One region of the Klebsiella sp. HN106 genome, then DNA from elsewhere that is predicted to be linked to it. Evidence: predicted binding sites of a transcription regulator. Region 1 holds the regulator's gene; each other region holds the start of a gene.
What was found. The regulator PurR, encoded in region 1, represses purine synthesis genes. The targets are predictions, from matches to a motif close to CANGCAAACGTTTGCNTG.
Positions count from the first base shown of each region.

Region 1 (7,776 bases):
CGCTGATCGACGCCGCTGAGGTATGCAGATCTTGCTGCATGGCCGCAAAAGCCGGCAGGTACATATCGGTGGCCAGAAAGCCCAGAACGCTGAGTCCGGCCAGCCAGACTAAAAATCCTTTCCCAGGTTGTTGCATATCATTCTCTTTTTAGTGATGCAGGTACGATGGCGCAGAGTGTAGGGAGTGCATTCAGGCTTGTGAAACGCTAATATTTGTCAGGTGAATTCAAAAATTTTGCAGGCAGAAAATGTGGTCTGAATACTCGCTTGAAGTTGTCGATGCTGTCGCCCGCAACGGCAGCTTTAGCGCCGCTGCGCAGGAATTGCACCGCGTCCCTTCGGCCGTCAGCTATACCGTGCGTCAGCTGGAAGAGTGGCTGGCGGTGCCGCTATTTGAACGCCGCCATCGGGATGTCGAGCTAACCCCTGCCGGCGTTTGGTTTTTGCAGGAAGGGCGATCTGTTATCAAAAAAATGCAGATCACCCGCCAGCAGTGTCAGCAGATAGCCAACGGCTGGCGCGGACAGCTCTCTATCGCGGTGGATAATATCGTTAAGCCAACGCGTATGCGGCAGATGATCGTTGATTTCTATCGTCACTTTGATGACGTTGAGCTGATTGTTTTTCAGGAGGTGTTCAACGGCGTCTGGGATGCGCTGGCCGACGGTCGCGTGGAGCTGGCGATCGGCGCAACGCGCTCAATTCCGGTCGGGGGCCGCTACGCCTTTCGTGATATGGGAATGCTGAGCTGGGACTGCGTCGTCGCAAGCCACCATCCGCTGGCCAAAATGACGGGACCTTTAAGCGATGACGTCCTGCGCAACTGGCCATCGCTGGTCAGAGAGGATACTTCACGCTCGCTGCCGAAGCGGACCACCTGGCTGCTCGATAACCAGAAGAGGGTGGTTGTGCCGGACTGGGATGCCTCTGAAACCTGTCTCTCCGCGGGGCTGTGCGTCGGGATGGTGCCCGGGCATTTAGCAAAGCCGTGGCTCGATAGCGGTGAATGGACGGCGCTGGAGCTGGAGAACCCATTCCCGGATGCTGCCTGCTGTCTGACGTGGCAGCAAAGCGATGCCTCTCCGGCCCTGTTATGGCTGCTGGATTATCTTGGCGATAGCGAAACGCTGAATCGGGAGTGGCTGCGGGCGCCGGAATAACCGACGCCGCAGGAAAGGTTAACGGCGGTAATCGACAAACGGGCCGTCGGCCACAGAGCGGCGCTCGACCAGACGCGGATGGACTTCAATCGACTGCGAGACTTCGCGCTTATTGACGATGCGATCCAGCAGCATATTAAAGGCCGCTTCGCCCAGAGAGTCTTTAGGCTGATGGATGGTGGTCAGCGCCGGGCTGAAGTAGCGGGCGTTGCGCACGTTATCATAACCGATCAGCGAAATATCCTGCGGCACGCGCAGCCCCATTTCATCCGCCGCGCAGATGGCGCCCATGGCCATAATATCGCCGCCGCAGAAAATAGCCGTCGGGCGAGGATGCTGGTTGAGAATTTGCTGCATGGCGCGATAGCCGGACTCCGGTTCAAAATCGCCCTGGACAATCCAGTTTTCCGGAACGCCGATCTGCGCTTCTTCCATGGCTTTCATAAAGCCTGCCAGCCGGCCCGCACCGGTGTTACGCTCCAGTGGGCCTGGGATCACGCCGATATCGCGGTGGCCGCGTTCAACCAGGTAGCGTCCGGCAATATAGCCGCCTTCGAAGGCGTTATCGACGACCGAATCAGTAAAGTCGGCTTTTGCCTCGCCCCAGTCCATGACCACCATCGGGATGTGGCGATACTCTTCCAGCATGCTTAAAACTGATTCCGGATACTCGGAGCACATCACCAGCAGGCCATCAACGCGCTTCTGCGCCATCATTGACAGATAGGCGCGCTGTTTCTCCGGGTCGTTCCAGGCGTTGCCGAGGATAAGGGTATAGCCCTTCTGGAAGCAGTTTTTCTCGACTGCTTCGATAATCTCGGCGAAATAAGCCGCTTCGCTGCTGGTCGCCAGCAGACCAATAGACTTGGTGTGATTGACCTTCAGGCTGCGAGCAACGGCGCTGGGGGAGTAATGCAGCTCCTTAATGGCCGCCCATACCGCATTGCGCGTCTCTTCCGCTACGAATCGGGTTTTGTTAATTACATGTGATACTGTTGTAGTGGAAACGTTTGCGCGTTTCGCTACATCTTTAATAGTTGCCATTACTTCTCACTCCAGACCTTGACCTGATCGTCTGTTTATCGGTACGTAAACGATTGCCTGTACACACCCTGGCGCCAAAATGGATCATGGCATCACGTCGGGAAAACGACACAGAACGACAGGAAGGGGTCAATGGCCGATACGCTTTCAAATTAGCGTGGGATTTTGTCCGATCTTGGGGCAAAGGGGAAGAGCAAAAATGTGCATCACTCTAAATCTCGGAAGATTTTTACGCTATTCTGTGTAAAAATGAGCAAGCTCACTTTTCATGTGGGGATAATCAGGGGGAAAAATTGATGGATACAAATTTAAAGTTTTCGCTGACGACAACGATTATTGTTCTGGGTTTGATTGTTGCCGCAGGTTTGACTGCAGTACTGCACTAATTCTTTACTGAGAGGGAGGGGCCGCTCTCCCTTTACCCCCCCGCCTATTATTATCAATTTCGCAAAAATCTTTTGCCATTTCGTTTACTTTTGTTTTTCTGTGATTGATGTCATGCTTTTGACTTCTGAATAAGATGCCGTCGCTGAAGGCGGCCTGATGGAGTTCCTGCATGAAAATCAACTTTCCCCTGCTCGCACTGGCGATCGGCGCCTTTGGTATCGGCACGACCGAGTTCTCCCCGATGGGACTATTACCGGTTATTGCTAAAGGCGTGGATGTGTCCATTCCGGCGGCGGGAATGCTCATTAGCGCTTATGCCATCGGCGTGATGGTCGGTGCGCCGTTAATGACCCTGCTGCTCTCCCACCGCGCGCGCAGAAATGCGCTAATCTTTCTGATGGCCATTTTTACCCTCGGTAATGTGCTCTCTTCAATTGCCCCGGATTACACTACGCTGCTGCTGTCGCGCATTATTACCAGCCTCAACCACGGCGCCTTCTTCGGTCTCGGCTCGGTGGTGGCGGCGAGCGTGGTGCCTAAACATAAGCAGGCCAGCGCGGTAGCAACGATGTTTATGGGGCTGACGATCGCCAATATCGGCGGCGTTCCTGCGGCAACCTGGCTGGGCGAAACTATCGGCTGGCGAATGTCGTTTCTGGCAACGGCGGGGCTGGGCGTTGTAGCGATGATCGGCCTGTGGCTGTCGCTACCGAAGGGCAGCGCCGGCGAACGTCCGGACGTGAAGCAGGAACTTGCGGTGCTGATGCGTCCGCAGGTGCTGTCGGCGCTATTGACCACCGTGTTGGGCGCCGGGGCGATGTTCACGCTTTATACCTATATCTCCCCGGTTCTGCATACCATCACCCACGCTTCACCGCTGTTTGTGACCGCCATGCTGGTGCTGATTGGCGTCGGTTTCTCGCTGGGTAACTATCTCGGCGGTAAGTTTGCCGACCGTTCCGTTACCGCAACGCTGAAGGGCTTTCTTCTGCTGCTGATGGTCATTATGCTGGCGATCCCGCTGCTGGCTCAGTCGCAGGTGGGAGCGGCGATAAGTATGGTTGTCTGGGGGGCGGCGACGTTTGCGGTGGTACCGCCTTTGCAGATGCGCGTGATGCGCGTCGCTCATGAGGCGCCGGGGCTGTCTTCATCGGTTAATATCGGGGCCTTCAATCTTGGTAACGCGCTGGGCGCGGCGGCGGGCGGCGCGGTTATATCCGGCGGCCTGGGATATGCGTTCGTACCGGTGATGGGAGCGATTATCGCGGGCGTAGCGCTACTGCTGGTGCTGTTCAGCGGGCGGGCGCAACCGGAAGAGGCGTTTGCTAACCATTAAGTTCACGTGAAGTGAAATAATAACCGCAGAAGCAGCAATGCTTCTGCGGTTGGCTTTTATGCTGCCAGATTAGCGGCAACAAACTTCCAGTTTACCAGCGCCCAGAAGTGTTCCAGATAGTTCGGACGGGCGTTACGGTAGTCGATGTAATACGCATGTTCCCAGACATCCACGGTCAGCAGCGGGGTAGCGTCGCTGGTCAGCGGCGTACCGGCGTTGCTGGTAGAGACGATGGCCAGGCTACCGTCGGCATTTTTCACCAGCCAGGTCCAGCCTGCGCCGAAATTTTTTGCCGCCGCGTCGGTGAATTTGGCCTTGAAATCCGCGAAGCTGCCGAAGGATTTAGCGATAGCCGCCGCCAGTTCGCCTTCCGGTTCGCCACCGGCGTTTGGTGCCAGGCAGTTCCAGTAGAAGGTGTGGTTCCAGACCTGCGCGGCGTTGTTGAAGACGCCGCCATCGGAAGAACGCACGATCTCTTCCAGGGTTTTGCCTTCAAACGCGGTGCCTTTGATCAGGTTGTTAAGGTTAGTCACATAGGCCTGGTGGTGCTTACCGTAGTGGTATTCCAGGGTTTCCGCTGAAATGTGCGGCGCCAGGGCGTCTTTTGCATATGGTAATGCAGGTAATTCGAACGACATTGCTACTCTCCTTTTTATCGTTATACCCTTCATAATCCCAGCGGCATCTGTATTAACTGCCTGCACTTACCCCGGTCATGTACTGTTGTTCGCTCCCGGGATGCGCTGAGCTGCCGCAAGACTCGGCTTATGCCTCGCCCCTTTGAGGCCTGCGCAAGCGCGGTTCAAAACGGCAGGGCGTTCTGTGATGCTGCTGCAATTATTCTGGGTCTGGTGCGCGCAATAACCCTGTATTGCGCAAGGTAATAGTAGCAAATTAAAAGATGTGGCAAAAGAGAGAGTTACCCTGTCGCCGCAGCGACAAGGCACATTTAGCGAATGGTTTTCGGCGTCATAACGCGACGCGCGCCGACGTAGTGGCGTACCCAGTAATCGTCGCTTAAAGAGGTAATCTGTATATCGCGACCGGTGCGCGGAGACTGGATAAACTTGCCGTTGCCGACGTATACCCCGACGTGATCTGCCGTCCCGCGCCCGCGGGTGCGGAAGAAGACGAGATCCCCGCTTTGCAGCTCGCCGCGATCCACTGGACGAGCGTCGCGCAGGTGATACATCTCATTGGCAGTGCGCGGAATATGAATTTTAACCAGGTCTTTATAGGCGTAATAGACCAGACCACTGCAATCAAATCCGGTGCGCGGAGAGGTCCCGCCCCAGCGATAAGGTTTGCCAATCTGATCCATCAACTTTGACATCGCGGTGCTTTGCGCTTTTTGTACCCGCGCTTTATGCGCATCGGCGATAGTCAGCTGCGGCTCGTCGGCAATGGGTTTGCAGCGGGTTTTATAGCCTTTACGCGCCACGCACTTTTTCTGCAGGCTCGCCGCGGCCAGCTTGCTTTCCGCAATCGACCTTGTCGAGCTGGCGCACAGCTTTTTGTAGCCCTTGCGCAGGACGCATTTTTTGGTGGCGCTGGCGGTCTGGCGTGAAGCGGTTGTTTTGCTGCGGCTGGCGGTCGGTGTTTTTTTGCTGGAGGTTTTGGCGGTGGTTTTGCTTTTGGAACTGGCTGCTTTTTTCTTACGCTCTGCGGTAGTGCCTTTAGCCGGATGCGCTTTGGGCGTGGCCGAAGCGTGCGTATGCCCGGAAGCATGCGCCAGCGGCGTAAGTGAAATAGATGTGAAAAGTAATGCACAGAGCGAAATCGCGATTTTGTTAAGACGCGCCACTGAGCAATCCCCTGATTAAATTACAGACATATACCTATGCCTGACGATGAATGACAAAACGCATCGATTCTAAAGCATAAAATCGTGGAAAGTTAATACTCTTTTGTATCTAAAGTCTCGTTTGGTTAACATTTGCAAAAAAATGCGTCTCCCGGCGGGCTCGCCGCATGAAAAACGCGCAATGCGTTGCTGCGTATAGCAATAAAATGATATTTTTGAGGCAACTTTTGCCTACAGAAGATAAAATGTAGCAAGTGAAAAAAATGTTATTATCGGTCCTGCGTTCAGGGCGCTACAATGACAAATTACTGCCGTAGAGAAGTTTAAGGAAGCACGACAATGAGCACGACTTTAGAAAAAATCCAACGTCAAATCGCTGAAAACCCGATCCTGCTGTATATGAAAGGGTCTCCGAAGCTGCCAAGCTGCGGTTTCTCCGCTCAGGCCGTTCAGGCGCTCTCTGCCTGTGGCGAACGTTTTGCCTACGTCGATATCCTGCAAAACCCGGACATCCGCGCGGAGCTGCCTAAATACGCTAACTGGCCAACCTTCCCGCAGCTGTGGGTAGACGGTGAGCTGGTCGGCGGCTGTGACATCGTGATTGAAATGTATCAGCGCGGCGAACTGCAGCAGCTGATCAAAGAAACGGCCGCTAAGTCCAAAACTGACGAGCCGAAAGCAGAGTAATTTTGCTTTAAATAAAAAAGCGACTTCCCGTGAAGTCGCTTTTTTTTCATTTATTCTTCGGCCACAGGTAAGGGCCAGCCGCCAAGACGCTTCCAGCGGTTGACGATTTCGCAGAATAGCTGCGCCGTTTGTTCGGTATCGTAAAGCGCAGAGTGGGCCTGAGTCCCGTCAAATGCCATTCCGGCGGCGATACAGGCTTTCGACAATACCGTTTGGCCAAGCGCAAGACCGCTCAGGGCCGCGGTATCGAAGGTGACGAACGGATGGAATGGATTACGTTTCAGCCCCGCACGTTCTGCCGCCGCCATGGTAAAGCTATGGTCGAAGGTGGCGTTATGCGCGACCATAATAGCGCGGCTGCAGTCGCTCTCTTTCATGCCCTTGCGGATCATTTTAAAAATCGCGTGCAGCGCATCGTATTCGCTCACCGCGCCGCGCTCGGGATCGTTGGGGTTAATACCGTTAAAAGCCAGAGCTTCGGGCTGCAGGTTAGCGCCCTCAAAAGGTTCAACATGAAAATGCAGCGTTTCGTCCGGCATGAGCCAGCCTTCTTCGTCCATTTTCAGCGTAATAGCGGCGATCTCCAGCAGGGCGTCGGTTTTGGCATTAAATCCGGCGGTCTCAACATCAATTACCACTGGATAAAAACCGCGAAAACGGTCGCACAGACCATTCAGTTGAGCGTTCTCGGACATCAGATTCTCTTAGCTGGAAAAAAGTAGCGCGCATTATGGCAAATTTTGCCGCGGCTTGCAGCAGGAAGGGGATAAAACAGCGGGCACCGCGGGCGCCCGCAGCAGATTAGTTGCCGAGGCCTTTTCCGGCGTCTTTCTCTTCAATCAGCTCGATTTTATAACCATCCGGATCTTCGACGAAGGCGATGACCGTCGTACCGCCTTTAACCGGGCCGGCTTCACGGGTCACATTGCCGCCGTTCTGACGAATACGTTCGCAGGCTTCCGCCGCGTTTTCAACGCTCAGCGCAATATGACCATACGCGTTACCGAGATCGTACTTATCCACGCCCCAATTGTAGGTCAGCTCAATCACGGCGGTATCGCTTTCTTCGCCGTAACCCACGAATGCCAGCGAGTATTTATATTCAGTGTTTTCGCTGGTGCGCAGCAGTTTCATGCCCAGCACATTGGTGTAAAACTCAATAGAACGTTGCAGGTCGCCAACGCGCAGCATGGTGTGAAGTAAGCGCATAATGTCCCCTATGCAGTTTATTTTGATACATCAGAGCGTTGAGTATAGCGGCGATAACCCGCCGCTATCAATGGAGGGATTACAGGGTAGGGTAATCGGTATAACCTTCCGCGCCGCCGCCGTAGAAGCTTTCCGGACGCTGTGGGTTC
Region 1 is NZ_JBLURD010000001.1:684,061-691,836, reverse strand. Features, by position in the region: gene punC (purine nucleoside transporter PunC) at 1-136, opposite strand, end outside; gene punR (DNA-binding transcriptional activator PunR) at 249-1,160, shown strand; gene purR (HTH-type transcriptional repressor PurR) at 1,179-2,204, opposite strand; gene ACSIPU_RS03255 (cytochrome bd-I oxidase subunit CydH) at 2,501-2,590, shown strand; gene ACSIPU_RS03250 (MFS transporter) at 2,761-3,927, shown strand; gene sodB (superoxide dismutase [Fe]) at 3,984-4,565, opposite strand; gene ACSIPU_RS03240 (C40 family peptidase) at 4,877-5,731, opposite strand; gene grxD (monothiol glutaredoxin 4) at 6,071-6,418, shown strand; gene rnt (ribonuclease T) at 6,469-7,113, opposite strand; gene gloA (lactoylglutathione lyase) at 7,220-7,627, opposite strand; gene ACSIPU_RS03220 (alkene reductase) at 7,707-7,776, opposite strand, start outside.

Region 2 (7,776 bases), on a different contig from region 1:
TCAATTCCAACCATATTATTCGCGCCACGCTGGAATCGATCGCCTATCAGACCCGCGACGTGCTGGAAGCGATGCAGGCTGACTCCGGGATCCGTCTGCACGCCCTGCGCGTTGACGGCGGCGCGGTCGCCAACAACTTCCTGATGCAGTTCCAGTCCGATATTCTCGGCACCCGCGTAGAACGCCCGGAAGTCCGCGAAGTCACGGCGCTGGGCGCAGCCTATCTGGCCGGTCTGGCGGTGGGCTTCTGGCAGAATCTGGATGAGCTGCAGGAGAAAGCCGTGATCGAGCGCGAGTTCCGTCCGGGAATTGAAACCACCGAGCGTAACTATCGCTACAGCGGCTGGAAGAAGGCGGTAAAACGCGCGCTGGCGTGGGAAGAGCACGACGAAGCGTAAGATTGTTGAGGTATTCCCGGCTGGCGGCGTAAACGCCTTAGCCGGGATACAACCCGCAGACCGCACACCCCGTAGCCCGGCTAAGCGCAGCGCGAGCCGGCGAGAAGCCACGCCGAGTCATGAATCCCGGAGTATCCCCGGGTTGCGGCGTATACGCCTTACCTGGGCTACAGCCCGCAGACCGCATAATCCCGTAGCGCACCACCTCCGGGTTTTTATCAGCCAAATACCGGCAGCAGCAGATAGAGCTTAATCACCAGCGCGTTAACGATATCGATAAAGAACGCCCCCACCATCGGCACCACCAGAAACGCCATATGCGACGGACCGAAACGATCGGTAATCGCCTGCATATTGGCAATCGCCGTCGGCGTCGCGCCGAGGCCGAAACCACAGTGGCCGGCGGCCAGCACCGCGGCATCGTAGTTTTTACCCATCATTCGATAGGTCACAAATACCGCATACAGCGCCATTGCTATCGTCTGCACCGCCAGAATGGCAATCATCGGCAGCGCCAGCGACGCCAGCTCCCACAGCTTCAGGCTCATCAGGGCCATCGCCAGGAATAGCGACAAGCTGACGTTACCCAGCACCGACACCGCGCGGTCGAATACGCGGTACAGGCCAAGTGCTGACAGGCTATTGCTGAGGATAACGCCGATAAACAGCACGCAAACGAAGGTAGGCAGTTCGAATACGGTCCCCGCCAACAGTTGCGCAACGATCTTCCCTACCGTCAAACAGATGGCGATCAGCGCGATGCTCTCAATCAGCACCAGCGACGTGATCATGCGCCCCATATCCGGCTTTTCAAACGCGGTCGGCGCGAGCTGATCGTCCGGCGTGCCGTCCGGTGATGAAGAGTGTTTGACCAGATAGCGCGCCACCGGCCCGCCGATCAGGCCGCCAAGAACGAGACCGAAGGTTGCGCAAGCCATAGCCACTTCGGTGGCGTTGACAAAGCCATAGCGCTCAATAAACAGTTTACTCCACGCCGCGCCGGTACCGTGGCCGCCGGAAAGGGTAATCGAACCGGCCAGCAGCCCCATCAGCGGGTCGAGGCCCAGCAGCTTCGCCATGCCGATACCGAGGGCGTTTTGCAGCAGCAGCAGCCCCACCACCACGATCAGGAATGTCCCCACCACTTTGCCGCCAGAGCGCAGGCTGGCGAGGTTGGCATTCAGGCCGATAGTGGCGAAGAAAGCCAGCATCAGCGGGTCTTTCAGGCTCATATCGAAATCAATTTCGATATCCATGCTTTTCTTTAATACCAGCAGCGCCAGAGCGACCAGCAGACCGCCCGCCACGGGCTCAGGAATAGTGTATTTCTTCAGGAAAGGGACGGTTTGAACGAGTTTTCTACCTAGTAGCAACACTAATGTTGCGGCAACGAGCGTCGATAAGGTATCGAGATGAAACATAAAAAGAGCTCCTTATAGGCGCATGATCCATTCACACGCGACGAAATTCCCGGTGTCGATTGCTTCTCATCATGAGTAATCGGGAAGGGATTTTAAGCAGAAGTACGGAAAAAAGGACAGGAAAAGATATTTTGTAGGGATAATGATGCGATCAAGCATACAAAATGTTAATAAATATTTGACACCTATTCCCTGCATAAATATTTGCCGCTAAAGAGTGGCAAACGTTTGCTTTTGGTCTATAGTCCGATAAAATCCCCGCTTTGCCACCTTTGGGATTGTTGTGATGTCCGTTAACACCGCAGAATCAGAAAATGCGCAACCGGTTGCGCATAAGCAAACCAGCGAATTAATCTACCGCCTTGAAGACCGCCCGCCGCTACCGCAAACGCTGTTCGCCGCGTTCCAGCACCTGCTGGCGATGTTTGTCGCGGTTATCACTCCGGCGCTGTTAATTTGTCAGGCTCTGGGCCTCCCGGCTCAGGATACACAACACATCATCAGCATGTCCCTGTTCGCCTCCGGCGTGGCATCCATCATTCAAATTAAAGCCTGGGGCCCGGTGGGTTCTGGTCTGCTTTCGATTCAGGGCACCAGCTTTAACTTCGTCGCTCCGCTGATTATGGGCGGAACCGCGCTGAAAACCGGCGGCGCCGATGTTCCGACCATGATGGCCGCGCTGTTCGGCACCCTGATGCTGGCCAGCTGCACGGAGATGGTTCTCTCGCGCGTTCTGCATCTCGCCCGCCGCATAATCACTCCGCTGGTCTCCGGCGTGGTGGTAATGATTATCGGCCTGTCGCTGATTCAGGTTGGCCTGACCTCCATCGGCGGGGGCTATGCCGCCATGGCCGACCACACCTTCGGCGCGCCAAAAAACCTGCTGCTGGCGGGGATCGTGCTGGCGCTGATTATTATCCTTAACCGCCAGCGCAACCCGTATCTGCGCATCGCTTCGCTGGTTATCGCGATGGCGGCCGGATACCTGGCGGCATGGCTACTCGATATGCTGCCGACCAATACCGCACCGACGGAAAGCAGCCTGATTATGGTTCCCACGCCGCTGTACTACGGGCTGGGCATCGACTGGAATCTGCTGCTGCCGCTGATGCTGGTGTTTATGATTACCTCGCTGGAAACCATCGGCGATATCACCGCCACCTCTGACGTTTCCGAGCAGCCGGTTTCCGGCCCGCTATATATGAAGCGTCTGAAGGGCGGCGTGCTGGCCAACGGTCTGAACTCGTTTGTTTCGGCGGTATTCAACACCTTCCCGAACTCCTGCTTTGGCCAGAACAACGGCGTGATTCAGTTGACCGGCGTCGCCAGCCGCTATGTTGGTTTTGTGGTCGCGCTGATGCTGATCGTGCTCGGCCTGTTCCCAGCGGTGAGCGGCTTCGTGCAGCATATTCCTGAGCCGGTGCTTGGCGGCGCAACGCTGGTGATGTTCGGCACCATTGCCGCCTCCGGCGTGCGTATCGTCTCCCGCGAGCCGCTGAACCGCCGCGCGATCCTGATTATCGCCCTGTCGCTGGCCGTCGGCCTTGGCGTTTCCCAGCAGCCGCTGATCCTGCAGTTCGCCCCTGACTGGCTGAAGAATCTGCTCTCCTCCGGTATCGCCGCCGGCGGTATCACGGCGATTGTTCTGAATCTGATTTTCCCGCCAGAGAAAAACTGATCCTCTCTGATGCTCCGGCCGCGCAACGTCGGCCGGAGCGCAAACATCATCAACCTCACATCATCTCATTACACAATTCCTGTCTTGAGGATTGCGCATAATTCGGGCATAACAGCCTTATGTGCCTCGCTCAGGATCGAAGATCATGAAATTTCTCAGAAAGCTGATTCTCTGGCTGCTGATTGCTCTGCTGGTGGTGATTATTGCCGCTTATTTCCTGCTGCAAACCCAGTGGGGAGGGCGTCAGGCCAGCGCCTGGCTAAGCGACGGTACCGGCTGGAAGGTCTCTTTCAACAAAATGGACCATAATTTCTCTTCGCCACTGCACCTGCAGCTGCAAAACGTCACCCTCGGTCGCGACGGCAAACCCGCCACGCTGGTGGCGCAAACCGTGGATATCGGATTTAGCAGCCGCCAGTTTAGCGACCCGCTGCATGCTGACGAAATCATTCTCAGCGACGGTACGCTAAACTTCTCCCCTTCTTCCGCAGCGCTGCCGTTCGCCGCCGATCGTCTCCGGTTGCGCAATATGGCGTTCAACAGCCCGGAGAGCGACTGGGATCTGAGCGCGCAGCGCGTCACCGGCGGCGTCAGCCCGTGGGCGCCGGAAGCGGGTAATGTGCTGGGCAAGAAAACGCAAATTCAGATGAGCGCCGGGTCGATGACGCTCAACGGTATTGAAGCCAGCAACGTGCTGATTCAGGGGAATATCGATAACGGCGAAGTGACGCTCTCAACCCTCGGGGCGGACGTCGCTCGCGGCACGCTCACCGGCACGGCGAAACGCAGCGCCGACGGCGGCTGGCAGGTCGATAATTTGCGCCTCAACGAGATCCGTCTGCAAAGCGATAAATCACTCGCCGACTTTTTCACGCCGCTGACCACCCTGCCCTCGCTGCAGATTGGCCGCCTTGACGTGACCGACGCCAGCCTGCAGGGGCCTGACTGGGCGATCGCTGGCCTCGACCTTAATCTGCGCAACCTGACCCTGAGCCGCGGCGACTGGCAAAGCCAGGATGGCACGCTGTCGATGAACGCCAACGAGTTTATTTACGGTTCGCTGCACTTCCTCGACCCAATCCTTAACGCCGGATTCTCCCCGCAGGGTATCGCGCTGCGCCAGTTCACCTCACGCTGGGAGGGCGGGATGGTGCGCACGTCCGGCAACTGGCTGCGCGCCGACCATGCCCTGGTGCTGGACGACACCGCGTTCGCCGGACTGGAATATACGCTGCCGACCAACTGGAAGCAGCTATGGATGGCGCCGCTTCCCGAGTGGCTGCAAAGCCTGACGCTGAGAAAGTTCAGCGCCAGCCGCAACCTCATTATCGATGTTGAACCGGCGTTCCCGTGGCAAATCACCGCGCTCGACGGCTACGGCGGCGAGCTGCAGCTGGTGAAAAACCGCAGCTGGGGCGTATGGAACGGTAGCGCGACGCTGAACGCCGCCGCCGCGACCTTTAATCGTATTGATGTCCGCCGCCCGTCGCTGAAGCTGAGCGCCAATGCCTCAACGGTGAACGTTAACGAGCTCAGCGCCTTTACCGAGCGTGGGATCCTGCAAGCCACCGCGGCGGTGTCGCAGCTTCCGCAGCGTCAGGTCAATCTGAGCCTGAGCGGTCGCGGCGTGCCGCTAAATATTTTGCAGGCCTGGGGCTGGCCAGCGCTGCCGATATACGGCGATGGTAATCTCCAGCTAACGGCGACCGGCAGCGTGCTGCCAGATGCGCCGCTGAAGCCAACCGTTAACGGTCAGCTCAGCGCAGTCAATATGGAGAAACAGCAGGTAGCGCAGGTCATGCGCAACGGTGAAGTTACCAGCGCTCAGGCTCCTTCTGCTCCGATAATGTCTACCCCCTAGTTTCCCCTCACCCTAACCCTCTCCCCGCCGGGGAGAGGGAACCGCCCTCTGCACTCTTTATTTTTTATGCCCACACCGATCGACCCCCTCTCCCTTTCAGGGAGAGGTTTGGGGTGAGGGTCATATAATATCCTTAATGGTGAAACCTGTTGCCATTTAGCGGCTATTTGTACCTATTTTCCGCAACCTGTTCCTTTCAAATAGCGGACTTGCTATAACAAAAATACTGGAAGCGAAAAAAATAATTAAAGTCCCTGAACCTATACCCAAAATAATTCGAGTTGCTTAAAGGCAGCAAGGGAGTGAGTCCCCAGGAGCATAGATAACTATGTGACTGGGGTGAGCGAGCGTAGCTAACACATAAGCAACTTGAAGTATGACGGGTATACAAAAATAAAGGAACGACCATGTCCGTAATACGTCAACGTATTCTGGAGAATATGCAAAAATTCTCCAGAGCAATGATTGGTGCAGTATTGTTCTTGCCGGTCATCGGCTTAATTTTGGCACTCAGCTCAGTCTTAACCAACCCAACATTAATTTCGGAGACCAGCTTTTTACACCAGCTTGGACAGCTACTCGGCGATACCTTCTGGCCTTTATTCGGCAATCTGGGATTACTCTTTTGCGTCGGCATCAGCTATGGCCTGGCAAAAGATAAAAAAACCGAAGTCGCGCTGGTTTCAGTGATGTGTTTTATTATGTTTCTTGGCGCCAACCACTCCTGGCTGGAGCATACTCACGGCCTGGCGGAAAAAATTAACGGCGAATATTACGGCACCGGGCAAACCCAACTGCTGGGCTTTGTGGTGGTCGATATGGGGGTTTTCCTCGGCATTATTCTCGGCTGCACCATCGCCTGGGTGCATAACAAAGTATCGACTATTGAGCTACCCGGCGCGCTCTCCATGTACGGCGGGGCCAAGCTGACGCTGGTGGCGATGACGCCGGTCATCATTTTCTACGCCATCGCTTTTACCTGGATCTGGCCGTTTATGACCCACGGCATCGCGGCGCTGACCGGCTTTATGAAAAACGCCGGCGTGGCGGGGGTCTTCGTTTACGGCTTCTTTGAAAAATTCCTCATCCCCACCGGTCTGCACCACTTCGTCTGGTCGCCGTTCCAGCTCACGCAAATCGGCGGCACGCTGAACGTCGACGGGCAGATAGTCTCCGGAACCCAGGCGATTTTCCTCGCCTATATGCGTCACCCGGATCTGACGCCGGTGATGAACGAGGCGCTGCGTTTCTCACAGCAGGGGATGACCACCATCTTCGGCCTGGCCGGCGCCTCGCTGGCGTTCTACCATACGGCGAAACCGGAGAAAAAAATGATGGCTAAAGCGATTCTGCTACCGGCCATTATCACTTCCATGCTCACCGGTATCACCGAGCCGATTGAGTTTACCTTTCTGTTCGTTTCCCCGCTGCTGTGGGTGATCCATGCTACCTTAACCGCAGCTTCGCAGGCGATTTGCGACATCTTTACCGTCCGTCCGTGGGGCGCCTCGGGGCTGATTGAGTTTCTGATTTACAACCTGCCGCTGCCGGTCGCCCTGACCCGCTGGCCCGGCTACGTGCTCATCGGGATCGGCCAGTTCGCCGTCTACTACGTTATCTTCCGCACGCTGGTCGTTAAGTTGAATCTCAAAACGCCGGGCCGTGAAGATGATGAAAACGTGAAGTTATATAGCAAAGCTGATTATCGTAAAAAAATGGGCGAACCGCAGTCGGTGACCAACGAGATTATTAATGGCTTAGGCGGCAAAGCGAATATTATTTCAGTCGACAACTGTTTTACCCGCCTGCGCGTCGCTATTCACAATATGGATTTAGTTGATGATGCAATATTAAAAAGCACCGGTGCAAACGGCGTAGTACGAAATCGAAATGAAGTTCAGGTTATTTACGGCGTCAAAGTGGGACAGGTCCGTTCCCGGGTTGATAGCTGGCTAGCAGAAAATTAATTAGGAGTTGTTTATGAAATTAACCGTATTAGGCGGGGGCGGCGTTCGCTCTGCGTTCCTGGCAAAATCTCTGGCATATAACGCGCACCGCATTGGTTTAACGGAAGTTGTATTTCTCGACAGCTCCGCTGAGAATCTGGCAATTTTTGGCGAAATCGCCCGCTATGTGTTTAATACGATTCGCCCGGATATTCACTTCAGCGTAACCAGCGACCCGGTGCCGGCACTCAAAAATAGCCACTATGTCATCACCACCCTGCGGGTAGGCGGCGATGAGAGTCGCATTCGCGACGAGCGTATCGCCCTGCAGCACAACACCCTGGGCCAGGAGACCACCGGCGCTGGCGGTTTCGCCATGGCGATGCGTTCCATTCCGGCGATTCTTCACTACTGCCGCCTGATTGAAGAGCACGCCGCCGGAGACGCTATTCTTTTTAACTTCACCAACCCG
Region 2 is NZ_JBLURD010000005.1:153,414-161,189, forward strand. Features, by position in the region: gene glpK (glycerol kinase GlpK) at 1-398, shown strand, start outside; gene gltS (sodium/glutamate symporter) at 617-1,819, opposite strand; gene ACSIPU_RS14980 (nucleobase:cation symporter-2 family protein) at 2,106-3,497, shown strand; gene ACSIPU_RS14985 (AsmA family protein) at 3,643-5,358, shown strand; gene ACSIPU_RS14990 (PTS transporter subunit EIIC) at 5,766-7,325, shown strand; gene ACSIPU_RS14995 (family 4 glycosyl hydrolase) at 7,339-7,776, shown strand, end outside.
Region 2: ACSIPU_RS14980 (nucleobase:cation symporter-2 family protein) is a predicted target of PurR. The motif match lies at 2,037-2,054, and genes of this name have one in related genera.

Region 3 (7,776 bases), on a different contig from region 1:
ACCCCGATACCCGGCTCATTGATGCCGAACATGCGGGCGCCCATTTCCAGGGTCAGAAAATGAATGCCAATAAGCAAAATGCCGCGCTTTTGCGCCTGTACATCGCGGATATGCTCTACGCCGATGGAGTCCGTCCAGCGCGCAATACGCTTCGTCGGCCAGAACCAGGCCATACCGGTTTCCATCAGCCCCATACCGACGGATTCAAAGTTTGCCACGACCATCCGGTGACGCTCTTGCTCGCTTTTATCAGGAAAACAGAGCTCCAGATTGCGATGGGCTATTTTGGCCCGGCGCTTCATTAGCCGCATGGCGATACGGCCAAGACCAGTACCGAGGCGATAAATCAGCGGATAAGGCAGCTGAACTACCAACCACAGCAGGCCGATTCCTAACCAAAGCAACCAGTAACGCGGGTGCAGCAACGCTGCGGAAAATTTAGGTAAATGGGTCATCTCATACCTGTTTAATTAAGCAACGTGTTCTATTATCGCATTTTTTTATGCCTCAGCCAAAATACCGGCCTCAGATGGCATTTAATGTTAATGCAAGCAAATATGGGTGAGAAAAATGTAGCGCAAAATGTAGGGATGTAAATTAAGCGTGTTTGCTATATGATGCCCGCCGTTTATTTTACTCATTGACTATGCCGAGCAGGTACACCATGCCAGTGTTACATAACCGCATTTCAAATGAGACGTTAAAAGCGCAAATGTTGGCTGAAACCGAGCCGCGCACGACGATCTCGTTTTATAAATATTTCTCTATTATTGACCCAAAAGCCACGCGCGATGCGCTGTGGATTGCGCTGACTAAGCTTAATGTCTTTGGCCGAATTTACCTGGCTCATGAAGGGATTAACGCGCAAATCAGCGTCCCGCAAAGCCGGGTCGATGCGCTGCGCGAATTCTTATACGGTTTTGACCCCGCCCTCAATGGGCTCCGCCTGAATATCGCTCTGGACGATGACGGTAAATCATTTTGGGTTCTGCGCCTCAAGGTTCGCGATCGGATCGTGGCGGATGGAATTGACGATCCGACATTTGATGCCACGGACGTGGGGGATTATCTGAAAGCCGCAGAGGTTAACGCGATGCTGGACGATCCCAATGCGGTCTTTATTGATATGCGCAATCACTACGAGTATGAGGTTGGCCATTTCGAGAACGCACTGGAGATCCCGGCGGATACTTTTCGCGACCAGCTACCAAAAGCCGTGGAGATGATGCAGGAACATAAAGATAAGAATATCGTGATGTACTGCACCGGCGGTATCCGTTGTGAAAAAGCCAGCGCCTGGATGAAGCACAACGGATTTACTAAAGTCTCGCATATTGAGGGCGGGATTATCGAGTATGCGAGACGCGCCCGCGAGCAGGGGCTGCCGGTACGCTTTGTCGGTAAAAACTTTGTCTTCGATGAGCGGATGGGGGAGCGTATCTCAGATGACGTTATCGCCCATTGCCATCAGTGCGGCGCTCCGTGCGATAGCCACACCAATTGCCTGAATGATGGTTGCCATCTGCTATTTATCCAGTGTCCTTCCTGCGCGGAGAAATTCGCCGGCTGCTGTAGCGAAGCCTGCATGGAAGAACATAAGCTGCCGGAAGAGGAGCAGAGAAAACTGCGTGCCGGACGGGAAAATGGCAATAAGATCTTTAATAAATCCCGCGGTCGTCTGAATACTAAGCTGGGGATCCCCGATCCTGAGCCGTCAGAAAAACCATAACCAGATAAGATCGATAAACGCCAGCAGCAGCCACAGCGCCAGGTAGATCATAAAATGTTCGCGGACGTTGTTAACCAGTAATTCAAACAGGCGACGCATCATCTCTCTCAGTTATTAACGGCCTCAAACGAGGCCGTTTCTTTTAGCGTAGTTGTGACGTTGGGCAGCGGGCAGTTATTTATTAAACCGCGCCAGTGAAAACGCAGATAGATCAAATCCAAAGGGTTCTTCAAGCGCGAACCGTGTGGCCAGTTCGCCTAAAACCGGAGCAAATTTAAAGCCGTGACCGCTCAGGCCGGTGATCAGCAGCGTATCCGGCTGGCCGGGTAGCATATCAATAATAAAGTCTTCGTCAGCAGTATTGTCATAGGTGCAGGATGCGCCGTGCAGGCAGCCGCCGATACCGGGCAACACGTTACGCAAGAAACTAAAAGATTCTGAACCGTCCGTGGCAACAGAGCCAAACGGCTTGCGCTCCTCCGGAGTGGAAATAAGCTGCCCGCCGTTATGCTTACCGATTTTTAATTCGTTATCTTCTGCCGGGAAACCGTAAAACTGATCGCCATTGGCTAACTCGCCGGTAAACGCCGGGAAGTTATTTTTGCTGCTGTAGCGACCATCGGCCTGAAACCAGGCGAAAATTTTACGTACCGGTTGGACAGGGAGTTCTGGCAACAAACGCGTAACCCAGGTACCGGCGCTGACAAGGAGTTTTTTGCCGCTGTACTCGCCATCCAGCGTCTCAACGGTTACGCCGTCCGGTTGGTGGTGAATAGCAGAAACCGGGCAGTTGAACAATTGCGCGGCTCCCGCTTCGCGTGCCAGACGGATCCAGGTTTCAACGGCCAGTTCGCTGCGCAGTATCCCGGATGCGGGTTCAAATATCGCCCGGTAATCGTCAGGAATACGAATTTCCGGCCAGCGAGTCATCACTGTCTGCGCATCCATTTCTTCAATATTGAGCTGGAACTCGCGCGCGCTGCTGGCCACGTTGCGCAGAAAGTCGGAGTCGGCAGGCCCGAGGTTAATCACCCCTGTACGCTCAAAAACGGCTTCCCCACTGGCGGCGGCAAACTCATCCCATAGCTTCTGTGCACGTAGTACCAGAGGGACGTATCTTTCGCCTTCGCCGTAAGCATGACGTATCAGGCGGGTGGTGCCGTGATGGCTACCTTCCTGATGCGGAGGCTGATGGGCATCAATCATCAGTACGTTAAGCCCTGCCTGGCGAGCATAATAGCCTGCGGCAGCGCCGACGGAGCCGCTACCGATAATGATAAGATCGTATTGCATGGTGAGTTCCAGGTTATTGCTTTATTAGCAGGGTAATTAACAACCTGCTGATATACAAGCCCGAAAATAGTTCAGGCACCCGAAGGTGCCTGTTAGGTGAATATTAAGACATTTTGCTAAATCTTAATGCCTTCGATACTCATTTTCCTGGTATTCGCCTGATTCAATCTTCGCAATACCTGCTTCCAGAATAGAAATAAACTGACGTGCGACGTCCGTCGTTAGCCATAGCGTCTGGCCAATCTCTGCGTCTCTACTGCTTTCTTGAGCGGGGTTTTGGTAGTGCAGGCGCAACATCAGCGCATCGTAACTATCTACGGTGCTGATGTCCCATCCAACGAGGGGATGGGTCTGGATGACTTCATTATTCTTTTCCATCATAACCCCTTATTCATATGTTAAAAGACAACAGTTCTCGAGGTTTAATGCGTGTTTTTTGAAGCAAGTTAATTATATCAGCAGTCAAGAATAAACTCGAGAAATTAAATGAAAAAGAGATACATACGCTGCTGATTGCTGATTTTTTACGCAAACACAATTCAGTTATACGTTATTTTTGAAGGCGCTAAGCAAAAGCAATAGGGGAGAGTCTGAGTATCAAAAAAATAAAAAAGCCGGGGCGACCCGGCAAAAAGTTGCACAATGAGGGAGCAAATTTAATTGACTAGTCGCGGACAAACCAGTCGTCAGCGCTTTCCCAGGTTTCTTGCAGGATTTCGCTAATCCGGTCTTTGTCTTCTTTCAGGCCGCCGATAACCGACAGATTGTTATTAGCCGCGTAGCGAACCGTCACCTGGCTTGACGTCGAGGGGAACTGCTGTTCGATACGGCGGGAGAGTTCATTGTTCAGCGCATCTAAAGCGCCGTTGGGTAAGGCTGTCGATTTGGCGATAGAGACTTCAATACGCATAATTGCCCCCTGTGTAATGTACTGTTTATTTATACAGTATGGTTGTCGCATTTACAACAGGGGGAGAGGTATTTATTTCTTCATGCTCCAGCGCACGGTTTCTCCTGCCAGGAACGGCACCAGCGCGTCGCCAGGCAGAGCGATACTCTCTACCACCAGGCTCTCTTCGCGCACCAGCTCAACGTAGCCTTCATTGACCGGCAGACCGTAGAAGCGGGGGCCGTTAAGCGAACAAAAGGCTTCAAAGTGCTGCAGGGCGTTCATCTCCTCGAACACCGTTGCGTAGCTGCCCAGGGCGGTCGGGGCGTTAAAACAGCCTGCACATCCGCAGCTGGCTTCCTTACGATGGCGGGCATGCGGAGCGGAATCAGTACCGAGGAAGGCGCGGTCAAAACCGCTGGCCACCAGTTCGCGCAGCGCCTGCTGGTGAATATTGCGTTTAAGGATCGGCAGGCAATATAGATGGGGACGCACGCCGCCAACCAGCATATGATTGCGGTTAAACATCAGGTGCTGCGGGGTGATGGTCGCCGCCAGCAGCTCATTGCCGTCGCGTACGTATTCAGCGGCATCTTTGGTGGTGATGTGTTCGAACACCACTTTCAGACCCGGCAGGCGCCGACGCAGCGGCTCCATGACGGTTTCAATAAACCGCGCTTCTCTGTCAAAAATATCGATGTCCGCGTGAGTGACCTCACCGTGCACCAGCAGGGGCATTCCCAGCTTTTCCATGCGCTCCAGTACCGGCATGATTGCATCAGTGCTGGTGACGCCGTGGCTGGAGTTGGTGGTCGCATTGGCCGGATAAAGTTTGGCGGCGGTGAAAACGCCCTCGTTGAATCCGCGTTCCAGCTCAGCAGGGTCGAGCGTATCCGTCAGATAACAGGTCATCAGCGGCGTAAAATCGTGGCCCGCCGGAATTGCCGCTATGATGCGCTGGCGATAGGCAAGGGCGGCTTCGACGGTGGTGACAGGGGGTACCAGATTCGGCATCACGATCGCCCGGCCATAAAATTCACTGGTGTAAGGCACGACGGTTTTTAACATATCGTCATCGCGCAGATGGATATGCCAGTCGTCAGGGCGGCGGATTTTCAATACCTGGGATTGTGCTGTCATGGAAGGCTCCGGCTAAATAGGGTCAGTCATCAGGGCTGTTTTTGCCGGGCACTAAGGATAAGCGTAAACGTTTTCCTTTGCATCAACTTCCGTAAAAAAACGGGCGCTTCTGCGCCCGAACCGTTAGTTAGTGAACGGGATAATAATCTCACCCGGCTTAACCTCAATCCCTTTAGCATACTTTTTCGCCAACGCTTCGCCCGCGCTGGCGTCTTCGCGCAGGACGTAGGCAGGCTGCTGATTGAAGTAGCTACGCAGCGACTGATTAAGGTAAGGAATGAGCGTCTGTACCACGGACTGCAGTTTTTCAGGTTGAACCTTTGCGTCCACCACCTCCATCTCCTGCAGGAAAATGGCGCCTTTCTCTTTGTTGAAGGTCGGCAGCGCTTTTAGCTTCAGGTCAATGGTCGCTTTCTGGTTCCCGAATAGTGAATTCAGATCTAAATTAGCAACGCCGCTTAGCGTCACTTTATTGGGTTCTTCACGACCAATCGCGCTGGTCAGGTTTTGCAGTTCAATATGAGCATCCGCAACGCCGGGCAGGCCAATATCCTTGGCGAAGTGGTTACGTTTCTGCAGCGCCTGGTTGATCTCCTGCTCACTCACGGAATATTGCGTAAGCTGATTACAGCCGCTCAGCAGGCCGCTGACGATAAGCGCGGCCGCGATAAACATCTTTTTCATTGGATTCCTTAATGTCATGCCATGGGTTCATCCTGACACAAAGCAGCATGACCCGCCAGCGCAGGAGGTGCTAGCGGAAAAGACTTAAAAAGCGGGGGGAGGCAGCGAAGGACACTACCTTCCGCTGCCCTGAGCTTAAATAGCCATTGAGGAAAGCAGATTGATTTGCGTCTGTTTAGCCATATTGTCGCGATAGGCGGCCACGCGGCTCGGCCAGTTCACCCCGGCAACCAGCGTCAGATTCCGCAGGAGTGGGAAGAGATGAATATCATCTTCAGACAGCTCCCCGTTGACGGCGTTTGGCTGGACGATAAGTTTATCCAACGCGCGCAGATCGTCGCTGATGTTCTTAACCAGACCGGTAGAATGGGCGAGGTGATCGGCAAAGCTACCGATAGCCGCTTCCTTCTTATTCACAAAATAAGCGCGCGCCTCTGGGGTTGAGAATTCATCAAATGCGGATTTGGCGAAACGCGGGATCAACAGACGATTCGCGTAGACGTTGACCTTGCGCAGCCAGGTTTCAATAGCCGGGTTACGCGCTCCGGTCAGTAGCGGTTTTCCATCAAGTTTATCGACATAGTGCACGATATCCATGCTTTCTGGCATATAGCGACTATCGTCTTTTTGCAGGATGGGCGCCATTTTCTGGCCGATCATGCGGGTTGGGGTTGATTCATCATCGTTCAGGAGCGTGATCAGTTCGACAGGGATATTTTTCAGGCCGAAAATCATGCGGGCTTTCAGGCAGAACGGGCAGTGATCGTAGATATATAACTTCACGTTTCTCCTCCATTGTTGCTGAACTTCCTCAATTCAGTATGGAGGAGAAACGACGGTCCGGCAAATCAGGTGCGCGGCTCGAGCATACCGGACGTTGAACGTTTTGGACTGAACTGCCACCACAGAGCAACAAACGTCGCAAGACCGATCGCGCCCAGCATCAGCCACGGCAGCTCCGGCTGACCCGTGGCCTTACCGGCATCGAACAGCCAGCCGCCGCCTGCGTAGCCGAAAGCGCCGCCGAAGGCTAATCCCAGACGGCTAAAGCCCATATAGCTGCCGCGCGCTCTGGCATCCGCCAGCGAAGCGCCAAGCGTCTCGCGCGCAGGCTCGGCGATGATGGACCCGATATAAAACACGCAGATCAGCGTAAACAGCTGCTGCAGATTGCTGCTCAGGCCAATCGGCATCATTGCCAGCGTCATAATCAGCAGTCCGGCCATCAGCCGATGCTCAAGGCGAAACCGTTTTTCACTCCAGCGGGCAATCGGATAAAGCAGCGTCAGTGAAATGGTGGCTTCGATGGCATACATCCATTTTACCGCCGCCGGAGAACCCGCAATATCGTTAACCATAATCGGCAGCATTAACATGACCTGTACTGCCAGCATGTAATATCCGGTTAGCGTCAAGACGTAGGTGACAAATCGTTTGTCACGCAGCACGCGGCCCAGCCCTTCACGAACCGGCGTTTTAACCGTTGACAGCTTCCAGGCCGGGAGATACCAGGCATTGAACGCCGCGCAGGCGATAAACAGGGCCGCTCCAGCGCTGCACACCAGACGAAAATCATACTGCAGCAGCCAGCTACCCAGCAGCGCGCCGATCACCGCCCCGGCGCTGTCCTGCATCATCAGAATGGAGAAGAAACGCCCGCGCTGGTGTGGGCGAACCAGCTTAACCACCAACGCCGCCCGCGGGGGATCGAACAGCGTGCCGCCGAGACCGGAGAGTATGCAGGATAACCACAGGACCCATGGTTCATGGGCGACGGCCATCGCGGCGAAACCGGCAGCTCGCATCAGCATGCCGGTGACGATCATCGGTTTGGCGCCAAAACGGTCGGCAATCGCACCGCCGAATATCCCTAAACCTTGCTGCACCAGTTGACGCAGCCCGAGCGCAATGCCGACCATTAGCGCGGCCCACCCCATCTGATCGACAAAGCGAATAGAGATGAGCGGGAACACGACGAAAAAGCCGAGTACGACCAGCATGTTATCAACTAACAGGAAATATTTACCCAGGCTCCTTGCCT
Region 3 is NZ_JBLURD010000009.1:63,288-71,063, reverse strand. Features, by position in the region: gene ACSIPU_RS19880 (Kdo(2)-lipid IV(A) acyltransferase) at 1-455, opposite strand, end outside; gene ACSIPU_RS19875 (oxygen-dependent tRNA uridine(34) hydroxylase TrhO) at 665-1,729, shown strand; gene ACSIPU_RS19870 (YceO family protein) at 1,715-1,828, opposite strand; gene solA (N-methyl-L-tryptophan oxidase) at 1,904-3,022, opposite strand; gene bssS (biofilm formation regulator BssS) at 3,146-3,400, opposite strand; gene dinI (DNA damage-inducible protein I) at 3,687-3,932, opposite strand; gene pyrC (dihydroorotase) at 4,005-5,051, opposite strand; gene ACSIPU_RS19845 (lipoprotein) at 5,175-5,735, opposite strand; gene grxB (glutaredoxin 2) at 5,871-6,518, opposite strand; gene mdtH (multidrug efflux MFS transporter MdtH) at 6,584-7,776, opposite strand, start outside.
Region 3: pyrC (dihydroorotase) is a predicted target of PurR. The motif match lies at 5,112-5,129, and genes of this name have one in related genera.

Region 4 (7,776 bases), on a different contig from region 1:
TGCTCAGCGGATCAATGCCCAGCTTCTTGTAATGGGCAATAGCCTTCTCGCCCCATTCTACCGGGTCGCCGGAGTCGTGGCGCAGCCCCTGATAGCGGGTTGCAAATTCCGGCCCGAAATCGCGCAGGAAAGCGTCCATCGTGATGCAGTCAGTCAGTGCGATACCTAACCGATCGGGATACTCTTCCAGCCAGGCCGCGAGGGCCGCACGCTGGCTGCTGGCCAGGTTCGGGCTGATCTGCTGGTGCGCCTGGAACCATTCGTGCGCCTGGGTTCCCATTGGCGTCAGGTTAAGCCGACGCGCCAGATCATAGTTGCTGGTGCCGGTGAACCACGGCTCCTGCTGCAGACGCTGAACAATGGCCTGCTGCACCTCGCGTGAGAAGCGGCGGCGAGTACCGAAATCCATCAGGCGGAAGCCGGACATATCGACATCAGCGGTGAGACGGTTAAAGTCGGACAGCTTATGTTCAAGGGTATTCAGCGCTGTCGTCACGGTGATTTCCGGCGAGCGGTAGTGGTGCACCAGCTCGCTTATCACCGCCAGCAGCGGAACCTCCCACATGATGACTTCAAGCCATGGCCCGGACAGGCGAATATTCAGCTTACCGTTGTCATTAGTGACGGTAACCTGGCGCGGATCGTAGCGGAAGCCGCGTAGCCAGTCGAGATAATCTGGCGCAAAGAAGGGCAGGCTCGACAACCAGTGATATTCATCGTCCTGCAGCCTCAGGTCGCGCATCGTCTCAACCTGCTCGCGAATCGCATCGGCGTAGATGCCGAGCAGATCGTCCCCGCGGCAGCGGAACTCCGCCGCAACCTGTACATCATTGTAGCGGTGGAAGACAGCCTGCTGCATATGCAGCTTGTAGGCATCCGTATCAAGCAGCGAATGCAGTACAGGAGAAGTGAATTGGGTCATGGTGCGCAGTAGCATCCTCTCACTGGAGCGTTTCCATCAAAACCAAAGCGGTAAAAGGAGGCGGAGTATACCTGTAATACCCGACTCTGTCCCGCGGCGACGGCTGATGGCGACGCTAACGGTCATTTGCGAGGCCTAGTTTAATATATTGAACACGCATCACACCACAAGCTTTGCGCCTGGTCGAGCGCATTTCGTGCCTCTGGTGTTATCAGAATGTAGCAATTTTCATGTTTAGCATTGAAAAGATGAAGATTCTGCATAGCGAGATTTGCGCAACAGGAATAGACTGAGTCGACACTTTACAGGACAAGCTAAAGGTTTTTTATGACACAACAGCCCCAAGCCAAATACCGCCACGACTATCGTGCGCCGGAGTATCTGATTAGCGATATCGATTTGACCTTTGACCTGGATGCCGCGAAAACCGTTGTTACGGCTGAGAGTAAGGTCTCCCGCCACGCGGCTGCGTCTGATGTGCCATTGCGTCTGGATGGCGAAGACCTGACGTTGGTTTCTCTGCTGGTTAATGGTCAGCCGTGGAGCGACTATAAGGAAGAAAATAACCAGCTGGCGATCGGCGGATTGCCGGAACATTTCACCCTTACTATCGTCAACGAAATCAGCCCGGCGGCCAATACCGCGCTGGAAGGGCTGTATCAGTCCGGCGAAGCGCTGTGTACCCAATGCGAAGCGGAAGGTTTTCGCCATATTACCTGGTACCTTGACCGTCCGGACGTGCTGGCGCGCTTCACTACCAAAATTATCGCCGACAAGGCCAAATACCCGTTCCTGCTCTCCAACGGTAACCGCGTAGCCCAGGGGGAGCTGGAGAATGGTCGCCACTGGGTTCAGTGGCAGGATCCGTTCCCCAAACCGTGCTACCTGTTTGCGCTGGTGGCCGGTGATTTCGACGTCCTGCGCGATACTTTCAAAACTCGTTCGGGACGTGAGGTTGCGCTGGAGCTGTATGTAGACCGCGGCAACCTCGATCGCGCTCCATGGGCGATGACTTCGCTGCAAAACTCAATGAAGTGGGACGAAACCCGCTTTGGCCTCGAGTACGATCTTGATATCTATATGATTGTCGCCGTTGACTTCTTCAACATGGGCGCCATGGAGAACAAAGGGCTTAACGTCTTTAACTCTAAATACGTGCTGGCGCGCACCGATACCGCGACCGATAAAGACTATCTGGATATCGAGCGCGTCATTGGCCACGAATATTTCCATAACTGGACGGGTAACCGCGTAACCTGTCGCGACTGGTTCCAGCTCAGCCTGAAAGAAGGCCTGACCGTTTTCCGCGATCAGGAGTTCAGTTCCGATCTCGGCTCACGTGCGGTCAACCGCATCAATAACGTGCGTACTATGCGCGGTCTGCAGTTCGCCGAAGATGCCAGCCCGATGGCGCATCCGATTCGTCCGGATAAGGTTATCGAGATGAACAACTTCTACACCCTGACGGTGTATGAGAAGGGCGCTGAGGTGATCCGCATGCTGCATACGCTGCTGGGCGAAGAGAATTTCCAGAAAGGAATGCAGCTGTACTTTGAACGCCATGACGGCAGCGCCGCGACCTGCGATGATTTTGTCCAGGCGATGGAAGACGCTTCGAACGTTGATCTATCCCACTTCCGCCGCTGGTATAGTCAGTCCGGGACGCCGATCGTTACCGTCCATGATGACTACAATCCAGAAACGGAGCAGTACACGCTGACCATCAGCCAGCGCACGCCGCCGACCGCTGAGCAGGCTGAGAAGCTGCCGTTGCATATTCCGTTCGATATCGAACTCTACGACAACGAAGGCAAAGTCATCCCGCTGCAGAAGGGCGGTCACCCGGTGCATCATGTGCTGAACGTGACCCAGGCGGAGCAGACTTTTGTTTTCGATAATGTCTACTTCCAGCCGGTACCGGCGCTGCTATGCGAGTTCTCTGCCCCGGTGAAGCTGGAGTACAAATGGAGCGATCAGCAGCTGACTTTCCTGATGCGCCACGCGCGTAATGATTTTTCCCGCTGGGACGCGGCGCAGAGCCTGCTGGCAACCTATATCAAACTCAACGTTAACCGCCACCAGCAGGGGCAACCGCTGTCGCTGCCGATCCACGTAGCCGATGCTTTCCGCGCCATCCTGCTGGATGAGAAGATCGATCCGGCGCTGGCGGCGGAAATCCTGACGCTGCCTTCGGCGAATGAAATTGCTGAGCTGTTTGCGATTATCGATCCGCTAGCTATCGCCGCGGTGCGTGAAGCGCTGACCCGTACGCTGGCGAAAGAGCTGGCAGACGAGTTCCTGGTGATTTACAACGCCAACAAGCTTGACAGCTACCGCGTTGAGCATGCCGATATCGGCAAGCGTTCTCTGCGTAACACCTGCCTGCGCTATCTGGCGTTTGGCGACGCGGAGCTGGCGGATAAACTGGTTAGCGCGCAGTATCACCATGCGGACAACATGACCGACGCGCTGGCGGCGCTGGCGGCGGCAGTCGCTGCCCAGCTGCCGTGCCGTGATGCATTGATGCAGGAGTATGATGATAAATGGCATCAGGACGGCCTGGTGATGGATAAATGGTTTATCCTGCAGTCAACTAGCCCGGCCGATAACGTCCTGCAGACGGTTCGCGGCCTGCTGAATCATCGTTCGTTCAGCATGAGTAACCCGAACCGCGTCCGTTCTCTAATCGGCGCTTTTGCCGGCAGCAACCCGGCGGCGTTCCATGCCGAAGACGGCAGCGGCTATCAGTTCCTGGTGGAAATGCTCACTGAACTGAACAGCCGTAATCCACAGGTTGCGTCGCGTCTGATTGAACCGCTGATTCGTCTGAAACGCTATGATAACAAGCGTCAGGCGCTGATGCGCGGGGCGCTTGAGCAGCTGAAAGGTCTGGAGAATCTTTCCGGGGATCTGTTCGAGAAAATCAGTAAAGCGCTGGCATAACGCCAGCACGAGTCCAAACCTGTCGCCCCGCTCGCGCTGCGCGAGCGGGGGAACGTCGCAGTCGTTAACCGTGACTCACTAAGCGTGGCGAGGATTCGTTCTTGCCGCGCTGCATCACCCGATGCAGCACTTCCGCTTCCAGTTCGGCCAGCTTCGCCGAGCCGGTGCGCCGCGGACGAGGGATGTCCACCAGCAGATCCAGACCTATTTTTCCCTCTTCTATCAGCAATACGCGATCGGCCATCGCCACCGCCTCGCTGACGTCGTGGGTGACCAGCAGGACGGTAAAGCCATGATCCTGCCACAGAGAAACGATCAGATCCTGCATTTCCAGACGAGTCAGCGCGTCGAGTGCGCCGAGCGGCTCATCAAGCAGCAATAATCCAGGACGATGAATTAACGCACGCGCCAGCGCTACGCGCTGCTTTTGCCCGCCGGAAAGCGCTGCAGGCCATTCACCGGCGCGGTCTTCAAGGCCAACGCTCGCCAGGGCATTAAGCGCCGCCTCACGCCACTGGCCTTTCAGCCCCAGTCCGACGTTGTCGATCACCGTTTTCCACGGCAGCAGGCGGGCATCCTGGAACATCATCCGGGTATCGTCCTGGATTTGTGCCAGCGGCGTCGAGCCCGCCAGCAGCTGGCCGCCGTTGGGCTTTTCCAGCCCAGCCAGCAGCCGCAGCAGCGTACTTTTACCGCCGCCGCTGCGACCGACCACCGCGACGAATTGCCCGGTGGGGATATGCAGATCGAGTTCATTCAGAATCGTCTTGCTGCCGTAACGCTTGCTTACGCCGTTTAACAGCAGCGGAATTCCGGGATTAAGACGCGCGGTTGTCATGCGCTGGCCTCCTGAAGGTGATAAGCCGGATTCCAGCGCAGCCAGACGCGTTCAAGGAGCTGTGCGCTGAAATCGGCCAGTTTGCCGAGAATAGCGTAAAGAATAATGGCGACGACTACGACATCGGTCTGCAGAAATTCGCGAGCGTTCATTGCCAGATAGCCAATACCGGCGTTAGCAGAAATGGTTTCCGCAACAATCAGCGTTAACCACATCAGGCCGAGCGCAAAGCGGATACCGACCATAATTGAGGGCAGGGCGCCGGGCAGGATCACGTGACGGAACAGCGCAAAGCCCGATAAGCCATAGCTGCGAGCCATCTCTACCAGTCCTCGGTCAATGTTGCGGATGCCGTGCCAGGTGTTGATATAAATCGGGAACATCGTCCCCAGCGCCACGAGGAAAATTTTGGCGCTTTCATCAATGCCAAACCATAAAATGACCAGTGGAATCAGGGCGAGGTGCGGCACGTTACGTAGCATCTGAATAGAGGTATCCAGCAGGCGTTCTCCCCAGCGCGAGAGGCCGCTGATAAGCCCGAGAACCAGACCAATGGAGCCACCAATACTGAAACCAATAAGTGCCCGCCACGAGCTAATGGCCAGATGCTGCCATAGTTCGCCGCTGGCGGAGAGCGTCCAGAAGGCTTTGAGAATGCCTTCCGGCGACGGTAAAATCCGGGTGGAAAGCCAGCCGATGGAGGAGGCGAATTGCCAAATAATCACGCTGCCCACCGGTAAAAGCCAGGGAGCTATGCGGATGAGAAATTTTTGCGAAAGCGTCGCCATGGAGTATTCCTTATTCGCTAGCGTATTGCCCTGTTAAGGGTAATACGCTGGTCGTTAAACGTGCTCAACCCGCTGTAAGGTTTTCAGCGCCGGCGCGCGGCTGCTGGGGCGATGCAGCGCCTGCCAGAAAGTTTCCAGCGCCAGGTCGAGGCGACCCTGCAGATTCGGCGTAAACTGCGGTTTATGCTGATAATCCGTGACCTGGCTATCGTCAGCAAAAACGCCGTGGAGGATCTCCTGAGCTTTCAGCGCATTGAGTACCGGTTTTAAGGCGTAATCCACCGCCAGCATATGCGCGATGGTCCCGCCGGTAGCCAGCGGCAGAACGATTTTGCCTTCCAGCGCGCGTTCCGGCAGCAGATCAAGCAGCGTCTTGAGTGCGCCTGAAAAAGAAGCCTTATAGACCGGCGTGGCAATAATCAGCCCGTCCGCGCCGGCAAGCTGTTCATTAAGCGCGTGAAGAGCGGGGTTATCGAAGCGAGCATAGAGCAGGTCTTCCGGGGCAAAATTCTGCAGGTGCCAGTGGCAAACCTCGATATCCGCCGCGGAGAGGGTCTCTCTGGCGTATTCCAGGAGTGCGCTGGAGCGGGAAGGGTAACGCGGGCTACCCGCAAGTGTTATGACTCGCATATTCTCTCCTTATAACCAAATATTTTCATTTATCTATAATTGATAACATTTAGCCGCAGTGTGACAGAGCGCTTATCTTTCCCTAAATGATTTATCCGGCGTTGGATTGTCAGAAAGCGCATAACGAAGGGGGAAAAGTAAACGTTTGCGTCGGAGATAAGATTTTTTGTCGTAGGTCAATTCCCTTTCCGGGGTGGATCGCACATAATACGCCCCCGGTTTGCACACCGGGAATCCAGGAGAGTTCATGTACTACCCCTTCGTTCGTAAAGCCCTTTTTCAGCTCGATCCTGAGCGCGCTCATGAAGTCACTTTTCAACAATTACGCCGTGTTTCGGGTACCCCGCTGGAAATGTTGGTTCGCCAGAAGGTGCCGGCTAAGCCGGTGACCTGCATGGGACTCACATTCAAGAACCCGCTGGGCCTGGCCGCCGGGCTGGACAAAAACGGCGAATGCATCGATGCCCTTGGCGCAATGGGCTTTGGTTCCATTGAAATTGGTACCGTAACGCCTCGTCCGCAGCCGGGCAACGATAAGCCAAGGATCTTCCGCCTGGTTGATGCCGAAGGTTTGATCAACCGCATGGGCTTTAATAACCATGGCGTGGATAACCTGGTAGAGAACGTAAAAAAAGCGCATTTTGACGGCATTCTGGGGATTAATATCGGTAAGAATAAAGATACCCCGGTAGAGCAAGGCAAAGATGATTACCTGATTTGTATGGAAAAAATCTACGCTTACGCCGGATATATCGCCATTAATATCTCCTCGCCGAATACCCCGGGCTTGCGTACGTTACAATACGGAGAAGCTCTCGACGATCTGCTCTCTGGTATTAAAAATAAGCAGCGCGAACTCCAGGAAAAACATCAAAAATATGTTCCACTGGCAGTAAAGATCGCTCCGGATCTTTCCGTCGAGGAATTGATCCAGGTTGCGGACAGTTTAGTCCGACATAATATTGATGGGGTCATTGCCACCAATACCACTTTGGATCGTTCACTGGTGCAGGGAATGAAACATTGCGATGAAACCGGTGGGCTTAGCGGGCGTCCGCTGCAGCTGAAAAGTACCGAAATCATCCGTATGCTATCTGAGGAATTAAATGGTCGTCTGCCAATTATCGGAGTCGGCGGTATTGACTCAGTGATTGCCGCTCGTGAAAAGATAGCCGCCGGTGCGACTCTGGTGCAGATTTATTCCGGATTTATTTTTAAAGGTCCGCCGCTGATTAAAGAAATTGTTACCCATATCTAATCTTTTCCCCTTCTGATACTCCACCAGGGCTTTATTTATAGCCCTGGTTGTTTTATATTCCTTCATTGTTGCTTATTTAGACATTTTAGTCTTTTCTTAATTTTTGAAATATTCTGTAGCAGTTTTGCTGTTTATTGCAGATGGATGTGAAAGAGGACGGGGGTAGAAATGCGGATTAAACCTGACGATAACTGGCGCTGGTATTACGATGAAGAGCATGACCGCATGATGCTCGATCTGGCTAATGGTATGTTATTCCGATCCCGTTTTCCCCGCCGGATGCTGACGCCAGATGCCTTCGCCCCTTCCGGATTTTGCGTTGATGACGCCGCACTCTATTTTTCATTTGAAGAAAAATGCCGCGACCTTGAATTATCCAAAGAACAGCGCGCTGAAT
Region 4 is NZ_JBLURD010000002.1:22,096-29,871, reverse strand. Features, by position in the region: gene pncB (nicotinate phosphoribosyltransferase) at 1-922, opposite strand, end outside; gene pepN (aminopeptidase N) at 1,250-3,865, shown strand; gene ssuB (aliphatic sulfonates ABC transporter ATP-binding protein) at 3,930-4,703, opposite strand; gene ssuC (aliphatic sulfonate ABC transporter permease SsuC) at 4,700-5,491, opposite strand; gene ssuE (NADPH-dependent FMN reductase) at 5,546-6,121, opposite strand; gene pyrD (quinone-dependent dihydroorotate dehydrogenase) at 6,369-7,379, shown strand; gene zapC (cell division protein ZapC) at 7,548-7,776, shown strand, end outside.
Region 4: pyrD (quinone-dependent dihydroorotate dehydrogenase) is a predicted target of PurR. The motif match lies at 6,256-6,273, and genes of this name have one in related genera.